DNA from 2 places in the Neobacillus sp. 204 genome. Region 2 is predicted to be linked to the other one. Evidence: riboswitches for the same ligand, from Rfam matches in the RefSeq annotation. Region 2 holds a riboswitch; the other holds the start of a gene.
The links. A riboswitch is a leader RNA that binds a small molecule or an ion and turns the genes downstream of it on or off. The one in region 2 is predicted to bind glycine.
Positions count from the first base shown of each region.

Region 1: another riboswitch for glycine. It lies ahead of gcvT (glycine cleavage system aminomethyltransferase GcvT); the one in region 2 lies ahead of ACJ004_RS13175 (amino acid permease).

Region 1 is NZ_JBJORY010000006.1:246,566-253,078, reverse strand. Features, by position in the region: gene comGB (competence type IV pilus assembly protein ComGB) at 1-499, opposite strand, end outside; gene comGA (competence type IV pilus ATPase ComGA) at 486-1,568, opposite strand; gene ACJ004_RS14540 (YqhG family protein) at 1,690-2,481, opposite strand; gene ACJ004_RS14535 (DEAD/DEAH box helicase) at 2,459-4,147, opposite strand; glycine riboswitch at 4,324-4,411, shown strand; gene gcvT (glycine cleavage system aminomethyltransferase GcvT) at 4,582-5,688, shown strand; gene gcvPA (aminomethyl-transferring glycine dehydrogenase subunit GcvPA) at 5,707-6,513, shown strand, end outside.
Region 2 is NZ_JBJORY010000005.1:371,116-377,628, reverse strand. Features, by position in the region: gene ACJ004_RS13185 (metallophosphoesterase family protein) at 1-34, opposite strand, end outside; gene ACJ004_RS13180 (hypothetical protein) at 296-556, shown strand; glycine riboswitch at 805-885, shown strand; gene ACJ004_RS13175 (amino acid permease) at 1,043-2,407, shown strand; gene ACJ004_RS13170 (hypothetical protein) at 2,542-2,895, shown strand; partial or broken gene ACJ004_RS13165 (MFS transporter) at 3,190-3,420, shown strand; gene ACJ004_RS13160 (Ig-like domain-containing protein) at 3,573-5,246, shown strand; gene ACJ004_RS13155 (ATP-binding protein) at 5,613-6,513, shown strand, end outside.

The DNA.
Region 1 (6,513 bases), on a different contig from region 2:
CACTGATAACAATTGGGAAATAACGCTCGAAAGCATAAATGACATTCATGAAAAAATTTGCTTCTAGGCCAAGGGATGAAAAGAGGGTTGTAAACCTTGGCAGCAATGTATTTTCTACGAAAAAAAATAGAAAACCTGTAATAACGATCAGTAATGCTGGATATTGCAGTAACTTTAGCAGCTTGCGTAAATCTTTATCCTTTAGTAGAGCAAGATTACTTCCTTCTAGCAGCGCATCTGTAAAGCAGCCATGCTGTTCCGCAAAATAAACATAACCAACTAAGTCTTTCTGGAAGCCAAGATTATTTAATGCCTCATGAAACGGTTGGCCTTTTTTCAATCCTTCTAAACAATCATTAAGTTCCTCCTTTCGTTTTGACGGTAGTTGCAACGCTATAGATTCAATTGCTAACGCAATTGGATATCCCCTAGCCAATAGTTCACCAGTTCTTCTCAGGAAATTAGCTTGTTCATTTACAGACCATTTATGACGTTTCATTATCATACACCAACCGCTCATATTCGGATTCTTGAATATAACCAAGGGCAATCCCTTTATTAATTACCTCTTTTAATGTGCGGTAACGTGTATTTATTCTTTCTCCCTGGGCAGCCTTCATTACTCCATGTAAATTTCTTCCCGATAAAAGCTCAAATACACTCGCGCGTTTCCACCTGCCATAGGAATAACAAATAGGTGAGCACTCTCCCTCACAAAAAGGGCAGGTGAGTTCCACTAATCTTTGTGCTGTTATGGCAATTAACGTCTGTTCAACTTCTAACCAATTCACTCCAAACTCCCTTAGGCGATAAACCGCTCCCTTTGCATCGCGAGTATGCATGGTGGAGAGGACAAGATGGCCTGTTAAAGCCGCTCTAACCGCAATCTTCGCTGTCTCCGCATCGCGAATTTCACCGACCATAATAATATCAGGGTCATGACGAAGAATAGCCTTTAGACCAGCTGCGTATGTTACGCCTGCTTTTTCATTCACTTGTATTTGCAGGACGGAATCATAGTTTTTTTCGATGGGATCTTCGAGAGTGATAACATTGCGGTGAAAGAGATGGGCTGTTTCATTTAATAGGGAGTAGAGAGTTGTTGTTTTACCGCTGCCTGTCGGCCCGGTGAAAATGATTAAGCCATGAGCGTGTTTGAGAAGGGCGAGTAGTTTTCGTGTCATTGACGGGAATAGAGAGAGTTGGTGAAATGGGATTTGTTCTTGCTGAGGCAGCAGCCGGATTACAAGGCTTTCTCTGTTATTAGAAGGAAGTGTGGATAGCCTTAAGCCCATTAATTTTCCGTCAACCTCACAAAATATAGCTCCACTTTGAGGTCGTCTTCTTTCACCAATATCCATATTGGCTGTGAATTTAAAATGAGAGATTAATCTGTCGCATTCATCTTTTGGAAGGGATAGTCGCGGAATTAGTTTGTTGGTCAAACGGAGTTGAACGAGTGTGTCTTTCTTCCTTGGGATAATGTGAATATCTGTTGCCTGGTTCCGTGCTGCATCTGTAATGATACGATTCGCTAAAATTTCTATCGAGCTAACAATAGGTACCACCGCCTTTATTATTTTTCATTTGATAATATTCGACAGCGTTCCTGCTTATCCTTCTTTATTTTCAAAAATATTTTTTGGGTGTCAGGCACCATGTGAATTTTTCACATGGTGCCTGACACCCTTATATGGCTTTGTCGGTTAGGTAGAAGAGGCCGCCGTTTATGAAGGATATGGAGATTTTTGGTTCATATTGTTCTTTTAGTGCCAGTTTTTCTGTTTCGTAATTATCGTTTTTTTCTTCAACATCTTCATAAAAGTGGTCTAAGAGACGTAAATCCTGCTCCCAGCGTTTTCTTGCATCCTCAGCCCAGGAGTGGTCATCTTTCTCAATCACCGAGGATAAATAAGTCTCTATTCTTGACATCCCGCTTTGGGGCCTTACTAATGGCGATAAGGTAAAGGAATAATCAGGTATTTTAGGTGTTAACGGTATTTTCAGGAGCCTGTCATGGAAATCTTCGACCATAGTTCCGTTTATCAGTTGTAAGCCGATAGACTTGAATATATCCCGCTTACGATCACATTGATAGGAGATCTTAACATTCATACAAAGCCATGGCAGCAAGGGAGTCTGCCTGTTTTGATGGCGATGATTTTCATAAAGCCGCATATAACTGGCTAATTTTTTTGTCGAAGCAAAAATTTGATGAAGACGAGGAGAACCAAAATGGATGATCTCCCCTTTTATATTTTCAGGTGCGGCATTTTGATTCGTGATAAAGGTAAGCTTCATCGGGTTTGGAATTCCCCCCGTTTTTTCTAAATAGTGCCAGTAAAACGGTCGGTTCATTAATTCCTTATCAAGCTCCACTGTTAACTGGATAACTAAATAACCGGGCCCATTTTCTATAATTACACAATCATTGGCCTGAAAATAGTTCAATAGAAAGTTATGAATTTCCTGCTGCTGCATGGGAATCTCCTTTCTTCATGTCTTGTGCAAATTCAATCATAGATGTTAAATTTTCCATTTTTATGCGCATTTCCCCCTCAGTAGAGGATTGGCCGAAAATGTCTATTAAATGGTCCTCAATATTGCCAAATTCCAACTTTGTTAATATATCGTCAAGTTCGCCGATTACTTTTTCAAATAAATGAATTTTCTCATAGAGAAGTTTCAAGATATGCTCTTCGACAGTATTTTTTATCGCAAAGTTGTAAATCATAACATCTTTTTCCTGACCGAGACGATGGATACGACCAATACGCTGTTCGAGCCTCATTGGATTCCACGGTAAATCAAAATTAATAATATGGTTACAAAATTGAAGATTTATCCCTTCCCCACCAGCTTCTGTCGCAATTAAGACTTGAGCATGTTTTTGAAATAATTCTCTCATCCAATCCTTTTTTCCACGCTTAAAGCCGCCCCGAAAAGGGACTGATGAAATTCCATGCTGTTTTAAATACCATTGCAGGTACATTTGTGTGGCTCGATATTCGGTGAAAATAATCACTTTATCATTTACCTTTTGGATTAATTCTAAAGCTTTTTCTGCTTTGGAATTTTTTTGGACCGCTTCAACCTTTTTGATTAGATACTGAATTTGTTCTTCAAAAGCTGGGGTTGGGTTTTCCTTTTTTTGCAGCATATTTTTTAATGTATAAAATACGGATTCTCTGCTGCTGCAAGCCTCCCGCTGTAACGTCATTACGGAAAAGGAACTAGTTTGGACCCAATTCCCTTCACTTTTTAAGTCAGTAATTGATTCGTAAAGATCCTTCTCTTCAGGCGTACATTCAATTGCAATCGTTTCGACATGTCTTTTCGTCCATTCAATTCCTGTATCTGCCCGCCGATTCCGAATCATTACCTTGTTAACTAATTCTTTTAAATGTTCATCATCATTTAATGACCGTGCATCTCGTTTGTATTTTTCATAGAATGCCGTTTCGCTTCCTAAATGGCCTGGTTTTAATAATGACACCAGATTAAATATCTCCTCGACCCGGTTCTGAATAGGAGTTGCTGTTAACAATAAACAAAATTTCTTTTTCAGATTTTGAACAAATTCGTAGTTTTTTGTTTTGTTATTTTTTAGTTTATGTGCTTCATCTATAATGATGAGATCATAGTCCAGCTTGTAAATGATGTCTCGATGTGGATTGCGTTTTGCTGTATCAATCGACGAAACGACGACATCACACTGTTCCCACACATAACTTTTTCTTTGAGAAATGGCTGGAATGAAAAATTTGCTATTTAATTCAATGGACCATTGTGTGACTAGTGAAGCAGGGACAAGAATTAATACTTTTTTCACTAATCCGCGAATCATATATTCTTTTAAAATTAACCCTGCTTCAATTGTTTTTCCGAGGCCAACTTCATCGGCCAGGATTGCTTTCCCATTCATATTTTCAATGACTTGTTTCGCTGTTTCAAGTTGATGTGGAAGGGGAGTTAAATTAGGCAAATGGCCTGGTGCCAGTAACCCGTTAAAATCAGGAACAACAAGATGTTTTTCTACTCCAATTGCTAGTTTAAAAAGGTCCCAATTCCCCCATGGACCATCGTTTTCGATTCTATGTAAAAAATCATCCTTCCAGGAGGAATCAAATTCAATTTCGATCGACATGGTGCCAGCTCCTTTTTGTGCAATTTCCAGGTTTATGCTTTTCAATAAAATTATTGCCCAATGTATTATTTTAATGGTAGGATGATAATAGCTTTGAATGTTTTAAATATTTTAATAAGGTAATTTATTTTATAAGTATAATTAGTATGACCAATTTGGATAATATTATAATGCGAATGATAACAAGGGGAGAGACTACCTTAGTAGCGCCGAAGGAGCAAGCAGAAATGTGAATCTCTCAGGCAAAAGAACTCTTGTTTGACGCAGCTCTGGAGAGTGCTGATTAAACTTATGCAGCCACCAAAGGGGAAAGCCTTTAGAGGTAAACTTTCAGGTGCAAGGACAGAGACCTTCTTTTGTTTCATGGGAGGTTTCTGTCCTTTTTTATGTTTTCCAAACAATAATATGTGCCAATGATTGAAGGGGGATTAAGAATGTCTGAATTAAAACGAACACCGCTTTTTGAGGTATATAAGGAATGGGGAGGAAAAACCATCGATTTCGGGGGATGGGCATTACCAGTCCAATTCTCAAGCATTAAAGAAGAACATGAAGCTGTTCGCACAAGTGCAGGGTTATTTGATGTTTCCCATATGGGTGAAGTCGAAGTTAAAGGCACTGACAGTTTAACATTTTTACAAAAAATGATGACGAATGACATTTCAAAAATAAAAAATGGAGGTGCCCAGTACACAGCCATGTGTTATGAAAATGGCGGTACTGTCGATGACCTGCTTGTCTATAAGATTGAAGACAATCATTACCTCTTAGTCGTAAACGCATCAAATATTGAAAAAGACTTCAAATGGTTAAAAGATCATTTATCTGGCGATGTTACATTAGATAACTTATCAGAACAAACAGCACAACTTGCAATACAGGGACCTCTAGCGGAAAAAGTATTACAAAAACTTGCGGGTGATACTAATTTAAGTGAAATCGGCTTTTTCAAATTCCAGCAAGTAGTAGTCCTAAATGGTAAAAAAGCATTGGTTTCAAGAACTGGTTATACCGGTGAAGATGGGTTTGAAGTATATTGCGACGCGAAGGATGTCGTCGACCTTTGGAGAGATATTCTAACTGCAGGAAAAGAAGATGGAGTCATCCCATGTGGATTAGGTGCCCGGGATACACTTCGCTTTGAAGCTGTTTTAGCTCTTTATGGACAAGAATTATCTCCAGAGATTTCACCACTTGAAGCTGGAATTGGCTTTGCTGTCAAATTAAATAAAGAAACTGATTTTATTGGAAAAGAAGCTTTACTTCAACAAAAAGAACAGGGCTTACCAAGAAAATTAGTAGGCATCGAAATGATCGATCGCGGGATTCCACGCCATGGCTACCCTGTGTATAAAAATGAACAGTTAATTGGTGAGGTTACAACTGGTACGCAATCTCCAACACTAAAGAAAAATATTGGTCTTGCACTAATTAATGCAGAATTTACGGGTCTTGAATCAGAAGTTGAAGTTGAAATTCGCGGTAAACGCTTAAAGGCAACTGTAGTTCCAACACCTTTTTATAAACGAGAAAAGAAATAACAGAAGGGAGTTAGGTTTATGAAACATCGCTATTTACCTATGACTGAACAAGATAAGAAGGCTATGCTTGAGGCAATTGGTGTTTCCTCTATTGATGAACTGTTTAGCGATATCCCTGAGAAAGTAAGATTTAAGGGTGAGTACAATATCAAAGCGGCAAAGTCTGAAACGGCCTTAATGAAAGAACTTTTTAAAATGGCTAGTCGGAATGCCGACCTTAAAAGAAATGTATCTTTTTTAGGTGCAGGGGTATATGACCATTACATGCCAGTAATCGTCGACCATGTTATTTCTAGATCAGAATTTTATACGGCTTACACTCCATATCAGCCAGAAATTTCACAAGGGGAACTCCAAGCTATTTTTGAATTCCAAACGATGATTTGTGAATTAACTGGCATGGACGTGGCCAATTCCTCCATGTACGATGGCGGAACAGCACTTGCTGAAGCTGCAATGCTTAGTGCGGGCCATACAAAACGAAAAACGATAGTTGTATCCAATGCCGTACACCCTGAGGCACGCGACGTTCTTAAAACCTATGCCAAGGGTCAGTACCTTAATGTAGTTGAAGTACCCGTAAAAGATGGGGTAACTGATCTAGATACATTAAAAGAGCTGGTTAATGAGGATGTTGCAGCTGTGATCGTTCAGTATCCAAACTTCTTTGGTCGTATCGAGCCATTAAAAGAGTTGGAAGAAATTATCCACGCAAACAAGTCAATGTTTGTCGTTTCAAGCAATCCTTTATCCCTAGGGGTATTAACACCACCTGGAAAATTTGGGGCAGACATTGTCATTGGTGATGCACAACCGTTTGGAATC
Region 2 (6,513 bases):
TATCTATACCAATTTGTGAATCTACATTATTCATAAAAAAGAACCTCCATTCTAACATAGTAATGTACAGGTTAATAATAGAGAATAAATGTTGATTGATTGTGAATGTTAAGTAAAATGTAAGTAAAATCGAAAAATTATAAACAAGGAGTAGTGTTAATTTTTACCTTTATAAAATTAAGAACCACGATCTTTTTCGTGATATTTTAAATACTGTCATTTTCCTGATTTTTTCAGGAACATTGGACAAGGTTTTTTCCATACTCTATTGTATCAATACATGAGGGTGTTCATTATGAGAATTGATAGGCAAATACAAGCTCCTCCACAAACAATGATTGGTCAAGCATGGACCGGCAGACATGTGATCTTGCTTCACTGTACAAATAATAATCAATTTATTAATCTTTATAAAAGTTTTCATGCACCAATTGAACCTCCACGTCAAAATTGTGCAGAAACATTGTCACAATTACTAAGTATCGGTTATCGTCTTATGGCGATTACTCCTATTTCAGCAAATGAAATTCAATATTTTTTGGTACTTGGAGATTAACGATACTATAAAAATGACCCCCGCTCCTTAGAGATAGGGTCATTTTTCGTCCCCTCATTATTCTTGAATTTTCTATTGACAAAGTTATTGAATACTACTAAAATTAAAAATTATTTAACAATAATTTAGTTTGTGAGATTTTATGCTTTGGTGTATAGTTTTTTTAGCGGGGGATATGGACCTATTGGTTCTTCGATACAAAATTTAATAATAAGCAAGCTATGATTGCTATGGGTCAAACTATAGCAGGAGCAGCTTCTGGAGAGACCGCAGGAAATCTGCGGCGCCGAAGGGTTCACAATCTCAGGCAAAAGGACAGAAGAGTACGTATTTTATTTGTTATTCTGACAAAAGAGTAATAAATATTATTTGTTATTCTTATAACCTTGAGATTGGAGCTAATCCAATCTCTTTTTTTATGGTCTTTAACCTTTTGTTTTCATCTATTCACAAGTGAAATAACCCATAAACAAGGAGGAAATGAAAGTGGCACAACAAGAATTAAAAAGAGATTTAAAAGATCGGCACGTACAACTGATCGCGATTGGAGGTACGATTGGTACAGGTTTATTCCTAGGTTCGGGAAAAGCAATACAGTTAGCAGGACCATCGATCATATTTACTTATTTAATTGTAGGTATTGCCTGTTTTTTTGTTATGAGGGCACTTGGAGAGCTACTGCTATCAAATGCTGGCTATCAATCATTTACGGATTTTGCAGAAGAGTACATAGGACCGTGGGCAGGTTATGTAACCGGATGGACGTATTGGTTTTGTTGGATCATGACTGCCATGGCTGATATTATTGCCGTTGGTGTATACGTGCAATATTGGTTCGATATTCCACAATGGATCCCTGCTTTAGTTTGTTTAATTGTCTTATTGGGTTTGAATTTACTTACTGTAAAACTGTTTGGAGAGTTAGAGTTTTGGTTTGCCTTAATCAAAGTGATTACCATTCTTGCTTTAATCATAATAGGGGTCATATTACTAGTGATTGGGTTTCAAACGGATGCTGGAACGGTTACAGTAAAAAATCTGTGGGGACATGGTGGTCTGTTTCCGAATGGGATTTCAGGTTTCTTCTTATCTTTTCAGATGGTTGTTTTTGCCTTTGTAGGTGTTGAATTAGTAGGTGTTTCGGCAGCGGAAACATCCAATCCACGAAAAAATATTCCATCTGCGATTAATAAAATACCTTTACGAATTCTATTTTTCTATGTGGGCGCCCTGATCATCCTTTTATGTATCAATCCTTGGACGCAACTGAATGCAGCAAATAGTCCATTTGTAAAGACGTTTAGCCTAGTAGGAATTCCAATCGCGGCAGGAATTATTAATTTTGTTGTCTTAACATCAGCAGCATCTGCCTGTAACAGTGGATTGTTTTCAACAAGCCGAATTTTATTTAATTTAAGTGGTCATAAACAGGGACCAGCAAAATTTGCCAAATTAAATAAAAATCATGTACCAAGTAATGCATTATTTATATCTGCTTTTGTACTTTCAACTGGTGCTCTGTTAAGTAAGCTGGTTCCAGAGCAAGCTTTTGGTATCGTGACAACAATTAGTGCGATTTGCTTTATATGGGTTTGGAGCATTATTTTAATTTGTCATTTGCGCTATCAGAAATCACGCCCAGATTTACGTGAAACGTCGATATTTAAAGCTCCATTTACACCATTTATAAATTATGTTGTCCTCACGTTATTTGCACTGATTCTTATTATTATGCTTTTTGCAGAAGCCACTCGTGTCGCTTTATTATTGACACCAGTATGGTTCATACTTTTATTGACATTTTATTCAGTTCGAAGGAAAAAGGAAAAAGATCTAAGAATATCTGCATAATCGTCAATCTTGAATACGTCCCTTTTTACGATAAAACAGAGTAAGGTTTCATAGGTTGGGTGTTATCCTAACGTCTCAAAACATACACTCTTCATAATGATGTTTTAGATTTTAGACAGTGAGGAGATGGCGAAATGAAATTTGAGATGCAAAAGGCGAATTTGCTTGCTGAAAATATCAATGGTTTTATAAAATATGTTCAAAAAAGCCATGCCAATAATAACAGCACCAGATTTACACCGGATAAATTGTATCAAATAAAACTTCTTAATGAAGAATATAAGTTTCAGATCCTAGCAGATGAACTTAATAGAATTAATCAGTTTGATTGGGATGGAAAGTATACGCATTATTTAGTGGATCAATTTAAAGAAGGGCTCAAGATCATTGAGGAATATGTTAAAAATAATTATGATGATTTATTTCTGTTAACAGGCAGACTTTACACGTTAAAGAGCCTTAGTGAATCATTTACTAGAATGGAATAATGTGAAACGGATTCTTCCTTAAAAAGTTGTTACTAGCTATTTCTTATTGTCACCTTAATTTTGTCATGTTACTATTAGATGAAATTAAATTCCTTTAAATTGGTCCAGAGAGGCCAAAAAGGCGAAAGTAAACTTCATATATACTTTATTACGTATATGAATGCTCTTTTGTCCTTTGGATGAAGGGGCATTTTATTTTTGCCAACTATCTTTTAATCATAGTCCTGTGAGGCTTGAAAGGAGAACGACAGAAATGGATTATCGTAAAAAAACAGTAGTCGCATCAGTAGCAGGCCAATCGAAGTTCGCAGTACAGCAACCAACACCATCTTTAACTTTGGTAGAGCCTTAGGCGGATTATCTCCTATTTTAGTAGGATATATCCTGCAGAATGCAAACGTTTCAGTAGCAATGGGGTATCTAGCATTACTCTACTGTATCTCCTTTATCGCAATGGTTAGTTTGAAAAAAGGAAAAACTACTCAAGAGTACAACCAATCATTTTCTAAAACAGTTGAAAATTAACGCATAATTAAAGAGAGAAGACTAGCATTTTGCTTGTCTTTTCTTTTTTTTGTTTTTGGTGGAAAAGTAGTATATTATGGAAAAATATGAATCTAGCATGGTAAAATGTAATTATAAAATATTGGAAATAAATAAGTTGGGAGAATAAAAGAATGAAATCAAGCATTATAAAAGCAGTACTTTTGACTTGTTTAATACTCTTGGGGTTGTCATATAATGAAGTTTCTGCTGAGATGACCTGGCCTGCCAAATGTACATCCTTGGGTGTAGTTAAACCAAATCAAAACCCTTCTCCACAGCAGATCAACTGCATGCTCACAAACGCTGCTTTAGCGGCAAAAATTCCTCCCGAAGTGGTAAAAGCTGTAGCTGCACAAGAAAGTGATTGGCGACAGTTTAAGGATGGGAAACCGTTTATCTCAGATGATAACGGAATTGGTATCATGCAAATTACGAATCAAGCAAGCTATAATCCTCAGAAATTGAAAGATGATATTACCTATAATATCCAAGCCGGTGTTGAAATTCTTAATGGTATGTTTCATCGCTCCGACCTGCCAAAAATAAAGGGGATCGGACCAGAGGTGATTGAAAATTGGTACTTCCCAGTAATGGCTTATAACGGAACTAAGCCTGTAAACAGTCCACTATTTCAATCTACCGGTAAGAAAAACACGAATGCCTATCAGGAAAGTGTCTTTACTCGGATTCAACAAGACAGCTTTTTAGGTGGTACTTACTTAGGGCAATTTCCTTTCAAAACAGCTGAGTTTTATTATGATCCAAACAGCGACAATAATATTGTATTTAAGAAGATGGAATATACACTTACTACCCAGATGCATGCTTCAACCCAACTTTTTCATAAGGGAAATAAGTTAGCGGTAACAGTAGATGGTTTAAAATTAAGGTCCAAACCAAGTAGTTCATCCTCAAGTTTAAAACAATTTGCAAAGGGTACACCACTAATCATTGAAGGGGATTTTGGATACGATCAAACTTTAGACAAGGTAAACCAATTTGTCTGGTATCGTGTCAAAACTACAGATCAAAAATTAGCAGGTTATGTTTCCTCTGCTTATATTATAAAAAAGTTAGATGCTCCTATTGTCAGCACTGTCGATGATAATGACTTATCTATATCTGGAAAAACGGCTGGGAATGTTAGAGTTCAAATAATGAAAGGGACTAAGTTGATTAGCAGCACCGTATCTAATACAATTGGGAACTTCAAGGCGAATATTCCTGCACAAAAAGCAGGGACACAACTGACGGTTGCCTATAAAGATAAATTGAATGCACTAAGTCCTTATACAAGAATCGTAGTATTAGATAAAACTGCGCCGAAAGTACCGAGTGTCAACAAGTTAACGAACAAGGCAGTGACTGTGACGGGGAAAACTGAAGCATACGCAACTGTGTCTGTAGTAATAGCAGGTAAAACATATAGAGGAAAAGCTGATAAGTATGGTAACTACAAAGTAACCATACCGGCACAAAATGCAGGAACCAAATTTTCAGTCACCGCAAAAGACAGCAAGGGAAATGGAAGTAAAGCTAGGATAATATCAGTCGTAAAAGTGGCACCGAACCAACCTATAGTTAAAAAGGTCCGCAACAATTCTACAACTGTCTATGGAAAAACCGAGAAATATGCAACCGTAACAATAAAAATCGGAACGAAAAAATACACAAAAAAAGCAAATGTTTCCGGGGATTTTAAAGTGAAGTTACCGAAGCAGCGGGCAGGTAGAAAATTATATGTGTATGCGAAAGATACAAAAGGTAATGTAAGTGCAACAAGGACAGTAACAGTTTCAAAATGATTAAATTATTCTCCCAAAGTGGGAAAATAAGAAATAAAAAAGCCGGTTCAGTTTGTTTTTCACTAACGGCTGCTTGAGTTCCAGAAGGGTTGCTACGGCGATCCTTTTTCTTATGGAGTAAACTGACAGAATTTGTTCAAAATGACTGCTTGCAAATGACCTTATTTACAGTGTACTTTAAAGTAGAAAACAAAAGTCGAAAAATTATTCCAACATTAAAGTATAATATGGAATAATTACTAATTTAATTCTGCGCTTACTTAAAATGTAGATGTTTGTATGGAACAGTCATAAAAATAATGGTCATGATTCTCTTCCTTATATTTCTGGATTCAGACATAGATTCGAATATGAAAGGTAAAAAAGATGAATATAATAAAGGATTTTTTGCTGCAACTAACACTTATGGTCTTACCCATATTTACTTACTATACTTTTATTACGGAGTGGGTAAAGAGTAGTAAAAATAGGAACGTAATCATGTCTATTTTGTGGGGAATATCCATAATATTTTGCATGTCCTTTCCAGTAGAATTTGGTGAAAATGCTCGTTTAGAGTTAAGAATTATTCCTCTCTTATTAGGGACCCTATACGGAGGAGTTTGGCCCGGCATCTTCCTATCGGCTCTTATCATCCTTTATCGACTTTATTTTGGGATCAGTGTAGGATTTTATAATACTTTGCTTGTCTTATTATTCTCACTGCCAGTTATCTTGTTTTTTCAAAAATCGTTTGCAAGTTCGAAAAAAGATAAAAGGGTTAAAATTGCAGTTGGTCTAGCCTTTTACTACTGTCTTATTGGCCTTACTTTTTTTGGTATTCTAAGAGGTTTTTCCATAGAGTATTTGAAAGTACAGATCATTCATCTTGTCTTCGCGGTGGTAGTTACTTGGTTCTTCACTATTTTAACTGAAACAATCAGAGAGATTCACAAGTTGCGATTAGAGATGGAAAACTCGGAGAAATTACGAGTGATAAGTGAGTTAACAAGTGTTTTCGCTCATGAAATTAGAAATCCGATGCAAGTGACGCGTGGCTTTCTGCAACTTCTAAACGAGCCTGACTTGCCAAGTAAAAAGAAGGAATATATCCAATTATCCATTGAAGAACTAGATCGCGCCAATGAAATTATTAATGATTTTTTATCTTTTGGAAAACCCTCAATGAATAACTATGGAAGAATCGACGTAGGTTATCAGTTACATCGCATAGTGAATATCATTCAAAGCTACTCCTTGAACCATAATGTTGAGATCAAAACTGATT